One region of the Neobacillus sp. YIM B06451 genome, then DNA from elsewhere that is predicted to be linked to it. Evidence: predicted binding sites of a transcription regulator. Region 1 holds the regulator's gene; each other region holds the start of a gene.
What was found. The regulator Rex, encoded in region 1, represses fermentation and respiration genes when NADH is low (regulators of the CRP and FNR family bind a similar motif). The targets are predictions, from matches to a motif close to TTGTGAAATATTTCACAA.
Positions count from the first base shown of each region.

Region 2: a site for Rex is predicted at 2,530-2,547, ahead of RB160_RS17570 (DoxX family membrane protein). Genes of this name have one in related genera too.
Region 3: a site for Rex is predicted at 2,551-2,568, ahead of RB160_RS22020 (anaerobic C4-dicarboxylate transporter family protein). Genes of this name have one in related genera too.

Region 1 covers NZ_JAVFKJ010000024.1:3,285-8,478, reverse strand. Annotated here, with positions in the region: gene RB160_RS23240 (CPBP family intramembrane glutamic endopeptidase) at 187-921, shown strand; gene RB160_RS23235 (YdiK family protein) at 918-1,118, shown strand; gene RB160_RS23230 (redox-sensing transcriptional repressor Rex) at 1,132-1,806, opposite strand; gene moaC (cyclic pyranopterin monophosphate synthase MoaC) at 1,868-2,362, opposite strand; gene RB160_RS23220 (hypothetical protein) at 2,473-2,670, opposite strand; gene RB160_RS23215 (ABC-F family ATP-binding cassette domain-containing protein) at 2,723-4,636, shown strand; gene tsaD (tRNA (adenosine(37)-N6)-threonylcarbamoyltransferase complex transferase subunit TsaD) at 4,854-5,194, opposite strand, start outside.
Region 2 covers NZ_JAVFKJ010000012.1:65,865-71,058, reverse strand. Annotated here, with positions in the region: gene RB160_RS17585 (ribonuclease FAU-1 family protein) at 1-495, shown strand, start outside; gene RB160_RS17580 (AAA family ATPase) at 707-1,225, opposite strand; gene RB160_RS17575 (GNAT family N-acetyltransferase) at 1,572-2,078, shown strand; gene RB160_RS17570 (DoxX family membrane protein) at 2,673-3,173, shown strand; gene RB160_RS17565 (DoxX family membrane protein) at 3,498-3,998, shown strand; gene RB160_RS17560 (DoxX family protein) at 4,323-4,823, shown strand; gene RB160_RS17555 (DoxX family protein) at 5,148-5,194, shown strand, end outside.
Region 3 covers NZ_JAVFKJ010000020.1:13,901-19,094, forward strand. Annotated here, with positions in the region: gene RB160_RS22010 (response regulator) at 108-1,031, opposite strand; gene RB160_RS22015 (ATP-binding protein) at 1,037-2,341, opposite strand; gene RB160_RS22020 (anaerobic C4-dicarboxylate transporter family protein) at 2,678-3,991, shown strand; gene aspA (aspartate ammonia-lyase) at 4,055-5,194, shown strand, end outside.

The sequences.
Region 1 (5,194 bases):
AATTATTATAATAATGAAAACCGGTTTTTTTTGCAAGCACGAACCATCATTTTTTTTAAAAAAAATCAACCTTATGAGTATGTCCGCTTTGGCTAAGGCTATACAGGAAGGTTTCCTGATTGAAATAAGTTTGCCTTTGTGAGTAGAATGAAAAGTGATGCAAAAAGTATAAAGGAGCTTGCCATTTTGAAACGTGAATACGGTTGGATTCTTATTGTATATATCGTCATGCAGCTATCGAGCCTGGTAGGGGTCCCCCTTTTGGCAATCGTCCTTGCCGGTGCGGGGAACAGTCCCCAGGAAACGCAGATGTATGCCTTAAATTACTGGCTGATAATCAGCTTTGTGTCGGCATTCCTCATTACGTTGTTTCTCCTACGAAAAGAAATGGCCAGCTCGCTTCAAAACAGGAACGCGGCCAATTTGCCACAGTCCATCTCATGGGCCGTCGGCGGAATTTTCCTCGCCCTTTTCGCGCAATGGGCCGCTGCCATAGTGGAGCAAATGCTTGGGATTAAAATGGGTTCGGATAACACCCGTTCAATCATGCGGATGATTGACAATTTTCCCGCGGTTATTCTCATCAGTTCGGTCATCGGCCCCATCCTTGAGGAAATCGTGTTCCGAAAAATCATTTTTGGCAGCCTTCACAAGCGGTTTAATTTCTTTGTTTCCGCATTGATCAGTTCCGTTATCTTCGCAGCCGCGCACATGGAATTTGAACATATCCTGATTTACTCGGCAATTGGATTCACATTTGCTTTCCTTTATGTCCGGACAAACCGGATCATTGTTCCGATCATTGCGCACGTCACAATGAATACACTCGTTGTTTTGATGCAGAGTATTTACCGTGAGGAAATTGAGAAATTCCTGCGTGAAGCAGAACAGATGCAAAACTTTATCGGAGGGTTTTTATGAGGCAATCACCATTGTTTTCCGGCATCGTGTACCTCTTGCTCGGAATTTTGTTTACGTATTTCGCAGTTGGGAGCGTAAGGGACGAAGGCTGGGGATTCTTTTCCTATCTCCTCGTTATTTTGGCCACCTTTGATTTCGGGGCGGGCATAAGGATGATAAGTCTACATTACAAGCTAAAACGAATCCAAAAAAAGTGAGCCCCTTTTAGGCTCACTTTTTTGCTTCTTCTGCTTCTTCGGAAAAGTCCACTCCCGGGTAATTTTTCAGGAAGTAAATCAAGGACTGCAATTCCACCGCCAGGTCGATATGATGGACCCGGATGGAGCGCGGGACATTCAGCCTCGCAGGCGTGAAGTTTAAAATCCCTTTCACATTTGTTTTAACAAGCCTGTCTGTAATCGGCTGGGCAACGGAAGCAGGTATGGTCAAAATCGCTACCGTAACATTGTCATTGTTCAGGTACGCTTCAAGATCATCCAGGCTGTGGATTGGGACGTTGCCAATTTTCGTCCCCACTTTATCGGGATCAACGTCAAAGGCTACTTCTATTTTTGTATTATTGTTTTTCAGGAAATTGTAGTTCAAAAAGGCAGTCCCGAGGTTTCCGACCCCGATAAGAGCAACCTTTGTAAGTTCATCCTGGTCAAGCGTCTTCCGAAAGAACCCAAGCAGGTAGTTTACGTTATAGCCATAGCCCTTTTTGCCAAGGGCTCCAAAATAGGAAAAATCCCTTCGGATTGTCGCCGAATCGACTTTAACCGCTTCGCTAAGTTCCGCTGATGAAACCCTCTGCTTTCCGGAGGAATGCAAATTCTTTAAAAACCTGTAATATAACGGCAGCCTTTTGGCGGTTGCCTGCGGTATTTTCATTGTTTCACTCACCATTGATCCCCTGCCCCGGTTTAATTTTTCTCGCAGGCCCCTGGCCATTCGCGGGAAATCTTGTTTACTGGACCTCTTGTTCTCGTTTAAAATCGCCATGCTTGCCGCCTGTCTTTTCAACAAGATAGGTTGGCCCGATTACCATTCCTTTGTCAACGGCTTTGCACATATCGTATATGGTCAATGCACAGACGGAAGCTGCAGTTAGCGCTTCCATTTCCACGCCAGTATTTCCTTTCGTCTTAACTGAAGCTGAAATCATCAGCTTATGGCCTGCTTCTTCCTCTTCCCACCTGAAAGCGATGTCTACCCCTGTCAGCGGGATGGGGTGGCACATTGGGATTATTTCCCATGTTTTCTTTGCTGCCATGACAGCGGCTACCTGGGCCACCGCCAGCACATCACCCTTTTTCATCTTATTATTCGTTATTCTTTCATAAATGTCTCGATTTACCGTTATGCTTGAACGGGCGATCGCCGTCCTGGCTGTTTCCGGCTTATCGCTGACATCAACCATTTTTGCTCTGCCTTCTTCATTGAAATGCGTAAATTCAGCCATCCTAAAAACTCCTTTCCCAAAAACGGAACATCCTGGCGGATCGACCCCGTTTTCCCGAATGGGAACCTGGCCGTTTTTTTAACCTTTTCCCTATAGTTCAGTTCATTGAGTTATAAAAATAATACACTATTTTCAGGTAATTGTGTATGCTCTTTGTTCCATGTTTCACATATGTTCCATTGTTTTTTAGCTTTTAATGAGATTAAGCCCCATTTTTTTAAAAAAATTGTCATATTTAACTCCTTTTCCCCTAGCATATGTGCTTTAACCCTCAGCAGAAAACCATTCCTCGAGGATGGCTCACTCATTGCCGAGCAACCCCTTATGGGTTACACTCTAAATAGTAATGGGGTGAAAAGAATGATTTTGCTTCAAGTGAACAACCTTGAAAAATATTACGGCGCTGAATTAATTTTATCGAACATAAAGCTCGAACTCCAAAACAGGGACCGCGTTGCCCTAGTCGGCAGGAATGGCGCTGGGAAATCGACGCTCCTCAAAATAATCGCCGGCCATATCGGACATGATGGCGGCGAAATCATTAAACCGAAAGATGTTACCATCGGTTATCTCGCGCAAAATACGGGCCTCGAATCATCCTTGTCGATTTGGGATGAAATGTTGAAGGTTTTCGAGCCAGTCCGTAAGCTTGAGGCTTCGTTAAGGGAACTGGAAGGACAAATGGCGGACCCGTCTATTATCGGCGATTCCAGTAAATATGAAAGAGTTTTAAAGGACTATGACGAACTGCAGGTCCGATTCAAGGAGATGGGAGGGTACCAGTATGAGGCGGATATCCGGTCCGTGCTCCATGGACTCAACTTCCAAACCTTTGATTATTCAACTAGTATATCAAGCCTGAGCGGCGGCCAGAAAACACGCCTGGCGCTCGGGAAACTGCTGCTAGGGAAACCCGACATCCTTATATTGGACGAGCCTACGAACCACCTTGATATTGAAACACTTTCATGGCTTGAATTGTACTTGCAAAATTATCATGGCGCAATTCTCATTGTTTCCCATGACCGATACTTCCTCGATAAGGTCGTCAATCAGGTATACGAACTGTCCCGCAGGCAAATCCACCGGTTTGTTGGCAACTACAGTTCCTACCTTGTTCAAAAGGCTGAAAACTATGAACGTGATATGAAGCAGTTCGAAAAGCAGCAGGATGAGGTGGCTAAACTCCAGGACTTCATCCAGCGGAATCTTGCCAGGGCCTCAACGACAAAACGCGCCCAAAGCAGGAGGAAAAAGCTTGAGAAGATGGAGCTGATGGACCGGCCCTCGGGAGATGAAAAATCCGCAACCTTTTCTTTTGAAATCGAGCGGCAAAGCGGCAATGACGTTTTGCGCGTTGATGCGCTTGCCATCGGATATGAGGATCCAGTCGCCGAGGACCTTTCCTTTTCCATCACCAAGGGAGACAGCATCGCGCTTGTCGGACCTAACGGAATTGGGAAATCAACCTTGCTCAAAACGATTATAAAAAGCCTTCCGGCACATGCGGGCTCAATCCATTACGGGACAAACGTCATGATAGGCTATTACGACCAGGAACAAGCCAACCTACGTTCGAATAAGAGGGTTTTGAATGAACTTTGGGACGATTACCCTCTGAAAACCGAAAAAGAAATCCGAACAGTTCTCGGAAACTTCCTTTTTTCCGGAGACGATGTCCTCAAGCCCGTTTCCACTTTAAGCGGCGGTGAAAAGGCGCGCCTCGCCCTGGCCAAGCTGATGCTGCAAAAGGCGAATTTCCTTATCCTCGACGAACCGACCAACCACCTTGACCTTGATAGTAAGGAGGTTCTCGAAAATGCGCTTATCGATTACCCCGGTACCATCTTGTTCGTCTCACATGACCGTTATTTTATCAACAGGATCGCAACAAAGGTTCTGGAACTGAATACGGATGGCTGTGTGGAATATCTGGGCGATTATGATTATTTTCTCGAAAAGAAACAGGAAATGGCTGAGCTTTTAGCGATGGAAAAGGCATCTGCATCGGTTGCTGAAACTCCCGCCGCCAAAAATACGTTCCAGCAGGATAAGGAATCCAAGAAACTTGAGCGGCAGCGAAAACGGAAGCTGGAAGAGATTGAAGCCAGAATTGAAGAACTCGAAGCGCTTATTGAAGAAAATGAATCGCTTCTTTGTAATCCAGAGGTTTATCAGGACCACGAAAGGGTACTTGTTATTAACACTGAAAATGATAAAGCCCGCCAGGAACTAGACCAGTTAATGGAACAATGGGCGGAACTTGCTGAATAAAGCGCAGGGCTTCCCTGCGCTTTTCCACATTTTTATACACAATAAAATTGCTGTTATATCAGTTATCAACGGACTTATCCACTTTATCCACAGAAGCCGTCATTTTTATCCACATTATCAACAGGAACACCCGTGCTTATCCACAAACCGGTGAGTGGGAGAAAATTTTTTATCCACAACAAAAAGGGCTGCGAAATATTCTCGCTGCCCAACACCGTCAATTGTATTTTTCAATATCAAGGCCCGGGTTTGCATTTAAAGCCAGGCTTCCCCGAATGCCTTTTTCAAACATAACGCTCCCCGCGGCCGCAATCATGGCTGCATTGTCCGTGCAAAGCGACAATGGTGGAATGACAAGCTCTATCCCTTCACTTTTGCCAAACGCATCCTCAAGAGCCTTCCTCAGCCCCTTATTGGCCGCCACGCCTCCGGCAAGCAGTACCTGCCCAACACCATATTCCTTCGCAGCCCGGATTGTTTTTTCAACAAGAACCTCAATGACACTTTCCTGGAAGCTGGCTGCCAGGTCTTCAGGTGCGATTGACTCTCCACGCTGTT
Region 2 (5,194 bases), on a different contig from region 1:
AAAAGTAGATATTCGCAAACTTATTTGGATACACGGGAGTTCAAAGGCTATGTCACTCTGCTTCATACGGTAGAAGTGGCCGCCCCCCTTATAGTCGACTATGAAACAGGTCGGGTATGCATTGTAGACAACGGCTACTTCTGGCTCCAGCAGTTTCCTGAGGAAAAAAACCATGCCGCTACAACGATGTTCAATTCCTCCGGTGAAGTTGTCCAGTGGTACATTGACATCTGCCTCCAAAATGCGGCTGAAAATGGAGTGCCATTCTACGATGACCTCTATTTGGATCTCATCGTTTTTCCATCCGGCGAAGTAATTCTGAAAGATGCCGATGAACTTGATGAAGCCTTGGCGAAAGGGTTTATTAATAAAGATCAATACGATCTGGCCTGGACAGAAGCGGAGAATCTCAAATCGTTACTTAGTAAGGGTGAATTTCCATTGCTGAAATTATCACGTGCTCACAAAGACCTGCTTATGGAAAAGCTTGAGTAGTTTTTTATAATAAATGACGACATTTTCGCATAGGTTTCGTGTTCAAAACTGGTTTCATAAACCCCGATGAAGACACTTTCACATTGATTTCTAGCTCAAAACTGTCTTCATAAACCCCATGAAGACAGTTTCACATGGGTTGCGAACTCAAAACTGTCTTCATAATCCCGACGAAGACAGTTTCACAAGGATTTCCAGTTCAAAACTGTCTTCATTTCTCTATAAACTCTTCCAGCTGGTTTCTATTCTTGATTACGATAACTTTATCCTTATATATAGAGTACTTTTTAAAGAAATTCGGCTTCCCGTTCTGCTCAAAAAACTTGTTCCATTTGAACATTTTAAGGAAGATTTCGTATGTAACTTTATAATCTGCCTTTTCGCGGCCAAGTTTTTGCATTATGAATCTCTTGATAATCCGGTATGTCCTGACTGAGTATGCGGGGTCGAGGAATACAATAGCATCCGCCTCCCTAAAGCTCCCTGCTGTCCATTCTTCATTATGTACGCCTTCAATAATCCAGGCCTCTGACTTCAAAATAGCATCCAGGTATTCCGCCCGTTCTTCTTCAGTTCTTCTTCTGTCCCCAACTGGATTCCTTTCCCATACAACATTGTCCAGTTCATAATAAGGGATATTCCATTCCTCAGAAAGCTTGCGCGCCAATGTCGTCTTCCCGCTTCCAACAGAGCCTATGATGCGAATCTTTTTCACAGCACTTTCCTGCATAACACTCACCGCCTATATGTTTCTTATTAAGGCCTGTCATCTCACAATCTTTTAATTCAGGTTCACTTTGAACCTATTATCATTCATTCCCAGCCCTACTAGTCTGAATTTTCTTTAAATGTATATAACTCCCATGTTACTATTTATAACAGGAAATTTCATTTGGAGGGATTGTGTTGAAACTGCTTCCAACAATTTATTGGTTTCACAAGAGGTAACAGTAAATGCATCGCTTGAACTCGTATGGTACGCGTGGACCCTTTCTGACAGGGTTTCGGCATGGTTTGCACCGGAAGCGGTGATTGAACCGAGGATTGGGGGCGACTAGGCATTCATGGGGGTACATATGGATATCACAATTCGAAAAGCAACTGTCGAGGATGCCGAAGCTATCGCAAAGGTTCACGTCGAGAGCTGGCAAACAACTTATAAAGGCATTATGGACGAAGGATTTTTGCAAAGGCTGAGTGTGGAGAAACGGAAGGAATTGTGGCTTAATAACATTCCGCGTGTAGAGAGTATCGTCCTGGTCGCAGAATTGGGTGGAGAAATCGTCGGCTTCGCGGATGGGTCGCCTGTAAAGGAAGGCGAATACCCCGGCTACGACGGCGATGTTACATCAATTTACTTTTATGAAAAGCATCAGGGTAAAGGTTTTGGAAAACAGCTTCTTAACCAGCTCCTTGACGAGTTCAGGCAGCAAGGCTTCACGAGTGCAATCGTGAAAGTGCTTGAGGACAATGCGGCATGCAGGTTCTACGAAGCCCTTGGGGCAAGACGCCTCGATGAAAACGTTATTGAAGTCGCAGGCGGAAAAGCGAAACTCCTTACATATGCCTGGGACAAACTTTAAAGGGGAAATCATTACCGCATTTTACGAGATTTTTTTAATAAAGTGGTTTAAAGCGGTTTCCTCCCGGGTATAGAGGTAATGTAGCGTCACAGGACAGGGATAACCGGGAAATGTGAAGGTTGATGGTAACAGTACATTGACGAATGTTAATGTGGATCGGTTATCGGACTGTTGTTGTGATTGCCTACTTTGGAGAAAGATTTGCTTTCTCGGGCGACGGCAAGTGTTCGCCAACGGTATATTTAGCAGTAGCTGCTAAATTGGGGCAGGGTTTGACTGCTGAATAGGGCAAGTCTCACTCCTCAAATTCCCCTACAGAGGGGGATGGAGAAAGCCTGTACCCGAGCCGGTAGAGGCTTTTTTCATTGTAAAAATAGTGTGGCCGCAATCCCGGATTGCGGCCTTTTTGTGTTCATCCATTCGGCTTGGTTTTGGACATTCCCCTCTCGATTTGTGACCATTGTCACATCTTCGTCAAGAAGCTTTGTCTAATTGTTGAATAAACTGGAAACCCCCTACCGATACGTTGGAAACCGGATTATGATAACAGTGTAAACAACATAATTAAATTTTTTAAGAAAAGGGGAATTATCCATGTTTAATAATTTCTTAAGGGAAAACAAAATTGCAGCAGCACTTCTCGCTGTCTTACGTGTCTATCTTGGCTACATGTGGCTGACTGCCGGTTTCGGCAAAATTACTGGAGGCTTTGACGCCGCAGGATTCCTGAAAGGCGCCGCCGCCAACCCGGTCAAAGGCCCGGACGGAATCGTCTACGGCTGGTATGTTGACTTCCTGAACGCTTTCGCCCTTCCAAACGTCGAACTGTTCAACGTCCTGATTCCTTGGGGTGAATTCCTGGTCGGCCTTGGCCTCATTCTCGGATGCCTCACTAGTGCCGCAATGTTCTTCGGCCTTGTGATGAACTTCAGTTTCATGCTTGCCGGAACTGTTAGCCACAACCCAACTGACATCCTGATGGGCTTCATCATCCTTGCCGCTGGTGCAAACGCTGGAAAATACGGCCTTGACCGCTACGTGCTTCCTTTCATCAACAAGACTGTTTTCAAAAAAGAAGCCCAGCTTCAAGAGTAGGTTAATTTAATATAATGAAGAAAGGCTCTTCCAACCGGAAGGGCCTCTTTTATTTACTCCGCCAGGCTCCTCCAGTTTAAACGGCGCTAACGCACTCACACGCTTTGCTTAGCTTAGTTTTACACGAGTCCTGCAGCATCGGATCTACTTTCATCCCCATACCAGAATAAAAACAGCCCCACTGTGATGTTTGTCACACCTTCGTCAAGAAGCTTTGTCTAATTGTTGAATAAACTGGAAACCCCCTACCGATACGTTGGAAACCGGATTATGATAACAGTGTAAACAACATAATTAAATTTTTTAAGAAAAGGGGAATTATCCATGTTTAATAATTTCTTAAGGGAAAACAAAATTGCAGCAGCACTTCTCGCTGTCTTACGTGTCTATCTTGGCTACATGTGGCTGACTGCCGGTTTCGGCAAAATTACTGGAGGCTTTGACGCCGCAGGATTCCTGAAAGGCGCCGCCGCCAACCCGGTCAAAGGCCCGGACGGAATCGTCTACGGCTGGTATGTTGACTTCCTGAACGCTTTCGCCCTTCCAAACGTCGAACTGTTCAACGTCCTGATTCCTTGGGGTGAATTCCTGGTCGGCCTTGGCCTCATTCTCGGATGCCTCACTAGTGCCGCAATGTTCTTCGGCCTTGTGATGAACTTCAGTTTCATGCTTGCCGGAACTGTTAGCCACAACCCAACTGACATCCTGATGGGCTTCATCATCCTTGCCGCTGGTGCAAACGCTGGAAAATACGGCCTTGACCGCTACGTGCTTCCTTTCATCAACAAGACTGTTTTCAAAAAAGAAGCCCAGCTTCAAGAGTAGGTTAATTTAATATAATGAAGAAAGGCTCTTCCAACCGGAAGGGCCTCTTTTATTTACTCCGCCAGGCTCCTCCAGTTTAAACGGCGCTAACGCACTCACACGCTTTGCTTAGCTTAGTTTTACACGAGTCCTGCAGCATCGGATCTACTTTCATCCCCATACCAGAATAAAAACAGCCCCACTGTGATGTTTGTCACACCTTCGTCAAGAAGCTTTGTCTAATTGTTGAATAAACTGGAAACCCCCTACCGATACGTTGGAAACCGGATTATGATAACAGTGTAAACAACATAATTAAATTTTTTAAGAAAAGGGGAATTATCCATGTTTAATAATTTCTTAAGGGAAAACAAAATCGCAGCAGCACTTCTCGCTGTCTTACGTATCTATCTTGGCTACATGTGGCTGACTGCTGGCTGGGGCAAAATTACTGGAGGCTTTGACGCCGCAGGATTCCTGAAAGGCGCCGCCGCCAACCCGGTCAAAGGCCCGGACGGAATCGTCTACGGCTGGTATGTTGACTTCCTGAACGCTTTCGCCCTTCCAAACGTCGAACTGTTCAACGTCCTGATTCCTTGGGGTGAATTCCTGGTCGGCCTTGGCCTCATTCTCGGATGCCTCACTAGTGCCGCAATGTTCTTCGGCCTTGTGATGAACTTCAGTTTCATGCTTGCCGGAACTGTTAGCCACAACCCAACTGACATCCTGATGGGCTTCATCATCCTTGCCGCTGGTGCAAACGCTGGAAAATACGGCCTTGACCGCTACGTGCTTCCTTTCATCAACAAGACTGTTTTCAAAAAAGAAGCCCAGCTTCAAGAGTAGGTTAATTTAATATAATGAAGAAAGGCTCTTCCAACCGGAAGGGCCTCTTTTATTTACTCCGCCAGGCTCCTCCAGTTTAAACGGCGCTAACGCACTCACACGCTTTGCTTAGCTTAGTTTTACACGAGTCCTGCAGCATCGGATCTACTTTCATCCCCATACCAGAATAAAAACAGCCCCACTGTGATGTTTGTCACACCTTCGTCAAGAAGCTTTGTCTAATTGTTGAATAAACTGGAAACCCCCTACCGATACGTTGGAAACCGGATTATGATAACAGTGTAAACAACATAATTAAATTTTTTAAGAAAAGGGGAATTATCCATGTTTAATAATTTCTTAAGGGAAAACAAAATCGCAGCAGCACTTCT
Region 3 (5,194 bases), on a different contig from region 1:
GAAGCTGTGGATTGATTTTTTCCTAAGACTTCAGACCGAGGTAGAATGGGACAATTAGGTAAGCAGAAAGGCCCGGCCTCCGTCCGTTTCCGGGGTAGGCCAAGCCTCTAGTTCATTTTTTCAAGCGCTTCGTTGTACAGGACCTGCACAAACTTTTTGATATTGATTCTTGTGTTTGAATACGTTCCTGGCGTTTTGTTCTCAAGTTCAAGCATTCTGATTCGTACATTCGTGTAATCGAAAAGTGTTGTCGCATACTTCTCGAACTTTGGATTGCTATAATCGGTCAGCCCAAGTGAGGCAATATGGTCAAGTGCCTGGTGGATTGCCCTCCTGACCCTTTGCTCACTAGCCCTGGCTTCTTTCCCCAGTTCTTCGGCTGATGCATGGCTCCCCAGCCTTTTGGCCATAACCTGGGTAAACAGTTCTTTTAGCGGCGGCATTTCTTTGTTCCCTTCCCTCTCAAAGGTATAAAGGATACTTACCATATCAAGCAAGTCCTTCCCGCCGCTTTCACTATAAATTCCAAGATCAAGCAAAACGTTTTTGCCGGCAGCGACGATTGAATCTGAGGCACTTTTCTCATTTTGCGGAGGGATGGCACCCTCTTTTGGCATGCCCAGAAAACTCAACGACTCATGTATATTTTTCAGTGATTTCTCGAGCAGAAGGTTGCCACTGACCTTTTTTAAAACATGGACGACCTCCAGCTGGTTAATTGGTTTCGTTATATAATGGTCAATCCCAAGGGAATAGGCTTCACCAATCAGCTCTTTCGCCTCCACCTGGGAAATCATGACGATTTTCCCCGCGAACGAGGCAGATAGTTCCCTTACTGTTTCAATCCCATCACGATTAGGCATTAGGAGATCAACTAAGAGAATGTCGATTTTTTTCCTGGCCAGAATATCGGCGTACACTTCCGAACCATCTTCCGCTTCTCCGGCCACTTCCCCCAAATTATGGTCTTCAATTATGTTTGCCAGCATGGCACGGATGTAGGCAGAATCATCCACTATGAAAAATCTCAACACGCTCATCCCCTTTTTGTCAGTTCCCTTACTGGCAGGCTGATTTGGAAACTAGTTTTATATTCATCGTTTTCGTTTCTGTCCATGAGCCTGATTTTGCCGCCCATGTGCTCAACGGTATCTTTAACAAAAGCTAAGCCGATTCCATTGGAGGCCAATCCTGATTCATTGAACTTTGTCGTAAAGCCGGGCTCAAAAATTAATTTCCTGGATTTTTCGGGTATGCCGGGGCCTGTATCGCGGACTTCGATAAACAGTTGCCCATCGGCTTTTTTTACGCCGACAAAAATCTTCCCGGTTGACGGAATGGCTTCAACGGCATTGGAAATGAGGTTGTTCAAGAAGGAAAGAATGATGATTGCGTGATAATCAGGATGGTCGCCTTCCGTTTTCACCTTGTATTGGATTGTTTTTCCCAGCGATTCCCCATACCGTCCATTGGCAGTAATCGATACATTCAGGATTTCCCCAATGTCCATGAAATCTTTAAGATTTTTATGATCCATTAACCTTGTTAATCCAGCATAAATTCGCTGGCTATCTTTTTTTATTTCGTGCATCCTGCCCGCTATGCCAAGAGCCCTTCCGGCAGCGGATTCTTGGTTAGCTTCTTCTTTCAGGGACCGATACAATGCGTAGCACTCGGCTGTTAACTGTTCGGCATTTTTCATCGTTTTATTCAGCTGAATCCTTTCAACAAACAGGGTGGACACCATCATGAGAATTTCCTCACTTCGTTTCCGCTGTTGTTCTTCGGATAGCCTTGCCTCCCTGATAATGAAAATATTGTAAAATCCAAGCACAAAAAAGCTCCTTATGAAAGCTATGACAACAATGATCATGAATGATTTGGCTGTAAGGGCGGTGTGGCTGAAAAAAGACCTGAAAAACAGCTCGGCCAAGGTGGAGATAATTTCCGCCCCAACTCCAAAAAGCCCAATGTATATCGGATTATCATGATGTTTTTTAACTTTGAAAATATGAAAAAGAATAGCGAATGCCAAATAGTAGAAGAAAACCGGGAAATGAAGCTTTAGTGCCCCTTCGAGCATGAAATTGCCGGGTTCCAACGTTTCCAGTCCTATTCGGAAAGCAACGACCGAAATCCCTGTTACCAATCCGGCTAGTATGGGCCGTGATTGCCGGAACCACAAAAGAATGAAGAAAAATGAGGGTGTTCCCAGGCTTACACGCAAATCCCCAAGGAAAGGAAAAAATTTTAGTTCACCCGCGATTGGGACGACCGCTGCCATCAGTATGTATATCAACAATGTATCCTTTATTTTCCCCATGGTTCCAGCTCTTTTCATCTATGTAATCCCTTCAGAATTTGTTTAACAATTCCTCATTAAATAGAAAAGTATGGCAATTGTATTAACTTATTCCTTACATCTGTCGGTTTCTGTAGTTTTCTGTAGTCTTTGGTTTATGTTCAACCTGTGGGTAGGAGGCACTTCTTACTTATATGTGCTGCTTCATTTCCCACAAGATATCGCTTTCATTATACATCTTAATTCAAATGTGAAAAACCACACATAAAGGAGGCCACTTATAAGATTCCAGTGGTTTAGGCCACAAACCGAACATTCGGAGTAATCGATATAGACAATGGTTTTAACTACTTTGTTGCAAGGAGGGAATTTTTCATGTTCTGGATAGAATTTTTAGTAGTCTTGGCTTGTATTTTTATCGGTGCAAGGTTGGGCGGGGTTGGACTCGGGGTTATGGGCGGAGTCGGCCTGGCAATCCTTGTATTCGGTTTCGGCCTCCAGCCTACATCCGCGCCGATAGATGTCATGCTGATGATCCTGGCTGTTATCACCGCCGCGGGAGCTCTTCAGGCCGCGGGAGGAATGGAATACCTTGTTTATTTAGCTGAGAAGGCATTACGGAAAAATCCGAAACAAATTACCTTTATCGCTCCAATCGTAACATACATTTTTACCCTTTGTGCCGGAACTGGGCACGTGGCATATTCCGTACTTCCTGTCATAGCGGAGGTTTCGCGTGAATCCGGCATCCGTCCCGAACGGCCGATGTCAATCGCTGTCATTGCCTCCCAGCAGGCTATTACAGCAAGCCCTATCTCCGCCGCCACTGTGGCCTTGCTTGCGCTCCTGACTGATTTTAAAATTCAACTACTCGATATATTGCTAATCTGTATTCCGTCCACTTTCATTGCCTGTATGGTCGCGGCGTTCATCGCCAGCAAAACAGGCAAAGAGCTTCCAAACGACCCGGAATATTTACAGCGCCTCGAAGCAGGTCTTGCTCCAATTAAAAAGGACAAAAAAGCATTTGTCCCGACAAAGGGAGCAAAACTTTCCGTCGCCCTGTTCCTGATGGCAGCCGTTTCGGTTGTACTTCTCGGATCTTTCGAGGAACTCCGTCCGGGCTGGGATATTGAAGGCGTGTTCACACGAATGGGAATGCCGGCCTCCATTGAAATTGTCATGATGACTGCGGCAGCACTGATTCTAATTTTATGCAAACCGAAAGTTGATGATATCGTTTCCGGAAGTGTGTTTAAAGCGGGAGCGGCAGCCGTAGTGGCGATTTTCGGAATCGCCTGGATGGGGGATACTTTCTTCCAGGGTAATATGGCAATGATCTCTAGCTCCATTTCTGATTTGGTGACAGCCGCTCCATGGTTGTTCGCTATCGCGCTTTTCGCATTGTCCATCCTGCTTTACAGCCAGGCGGCCACGGTTCGGACTCTTATGCCGCTTGGGATAACCTTAGGCATAAATCCAGCCTTGCTGATTGCGATGTTCCCTGCTGTCAACGGCTACTTCTTTATCCCGAACTATCCTACTGTCGTTGCTGCGATCAACTTTGACAGGACGGGTACAACCCGGATTGGCAAATACGTCCTAAACCACAGCTTTATGGTTCCAGGCTTGGTGGCAACCATTTTGGCAGTTGGAATTGGAATATTGCTAAGTACAATTTTGCTATAGGAACAAAACAGCCGTCCTATTTGGGCGGCTGTGCATGTATTGAAAAATAGGAGATGAATGAAAATGGCAGACCTAATTGATTTTCGTATTGAGAAGGATTTTCTTGGTGAGAAGGCTGTTCCAAAAGAGGCATACTACGGTGTTCAAACACTTCGGGCAATTGAAAACTTCCCAATCACAGGCTACCGGATTGATGAAAAGCTAATCAACGCAATCGCCGTTGTCAAAAAAGCAGCCGCACTGGCAAATGCCGACATCGGCCAGCTTGATCGAAAGATTGCACTTGCAATAGCAGATGCGGCGGATGAAATTCTTGCCGGCAGCCTTCATGAGGAATTCATCGTGGATCCAATCCAGGGTGGGGCCGGTACATCCATCAATATGAATGCCAATGAAGTAATTGCCAACCGCGCCCTTGAACTGCTTGGCGAAGAGAAAGGCAACTATAAGATCATAAGCCCGAATACCCATGTCAATATGGCCCAATCGACGAATGACGCATTTCCGACCGCAATTCACCTATCCACACTAAGTGGACTTGAAGGCCTTTTAAAAGAAATGGACGGCCTATACGATGAATTCATGAATAAGGCAAAGGAATTCGACGGGGTTATAAAAATGGGCCGCACCCATCTTCAAGATGCCGTGCCAATCCGCCTTGGCCAGGAATTCGAAGCATATGCGCGGGTTCTGAAACGGGATATTAAGCGAATTAACGCCACGAGGGAACACCTTTACGAAGTAAACATGGGCGCGACTGCTGTCGGAACAGGGTTGAATGCGGACCCGGGTTATATTCAAAAGGCTGTCAGCTATTTGGCGGAGTTCACTGGTTTCCCACTTCAGGGAGCTGAAAACCTTGTTGATGGCACCCAAAATACAGATTGCTATATTGAAGTCTCAGGAGCTTTAAAGATTTGTATGCTCAATATGTCAAAGGTTGCCAATGATTTAAGGATGATGGCTTCCGGCCCTCGGTGCGGACTTGGGGAAATCAACCTCCCTGCGCGCCAGCCAGGGTCATCGATTATGCCGGGAAAAGTAAACCCTGTCATGGCCGAGGTCTTGAACCAAAGCGCATTCCAGGTAGCCGGAAACGATTTGACCATCAGCATGGCATCCGAAGCGGGCCAATTCGAACTAAATGTTATGGAACCTGTGATTATCTTCAACCTTCTTCAATCTATCAAAATTATGAAAAAT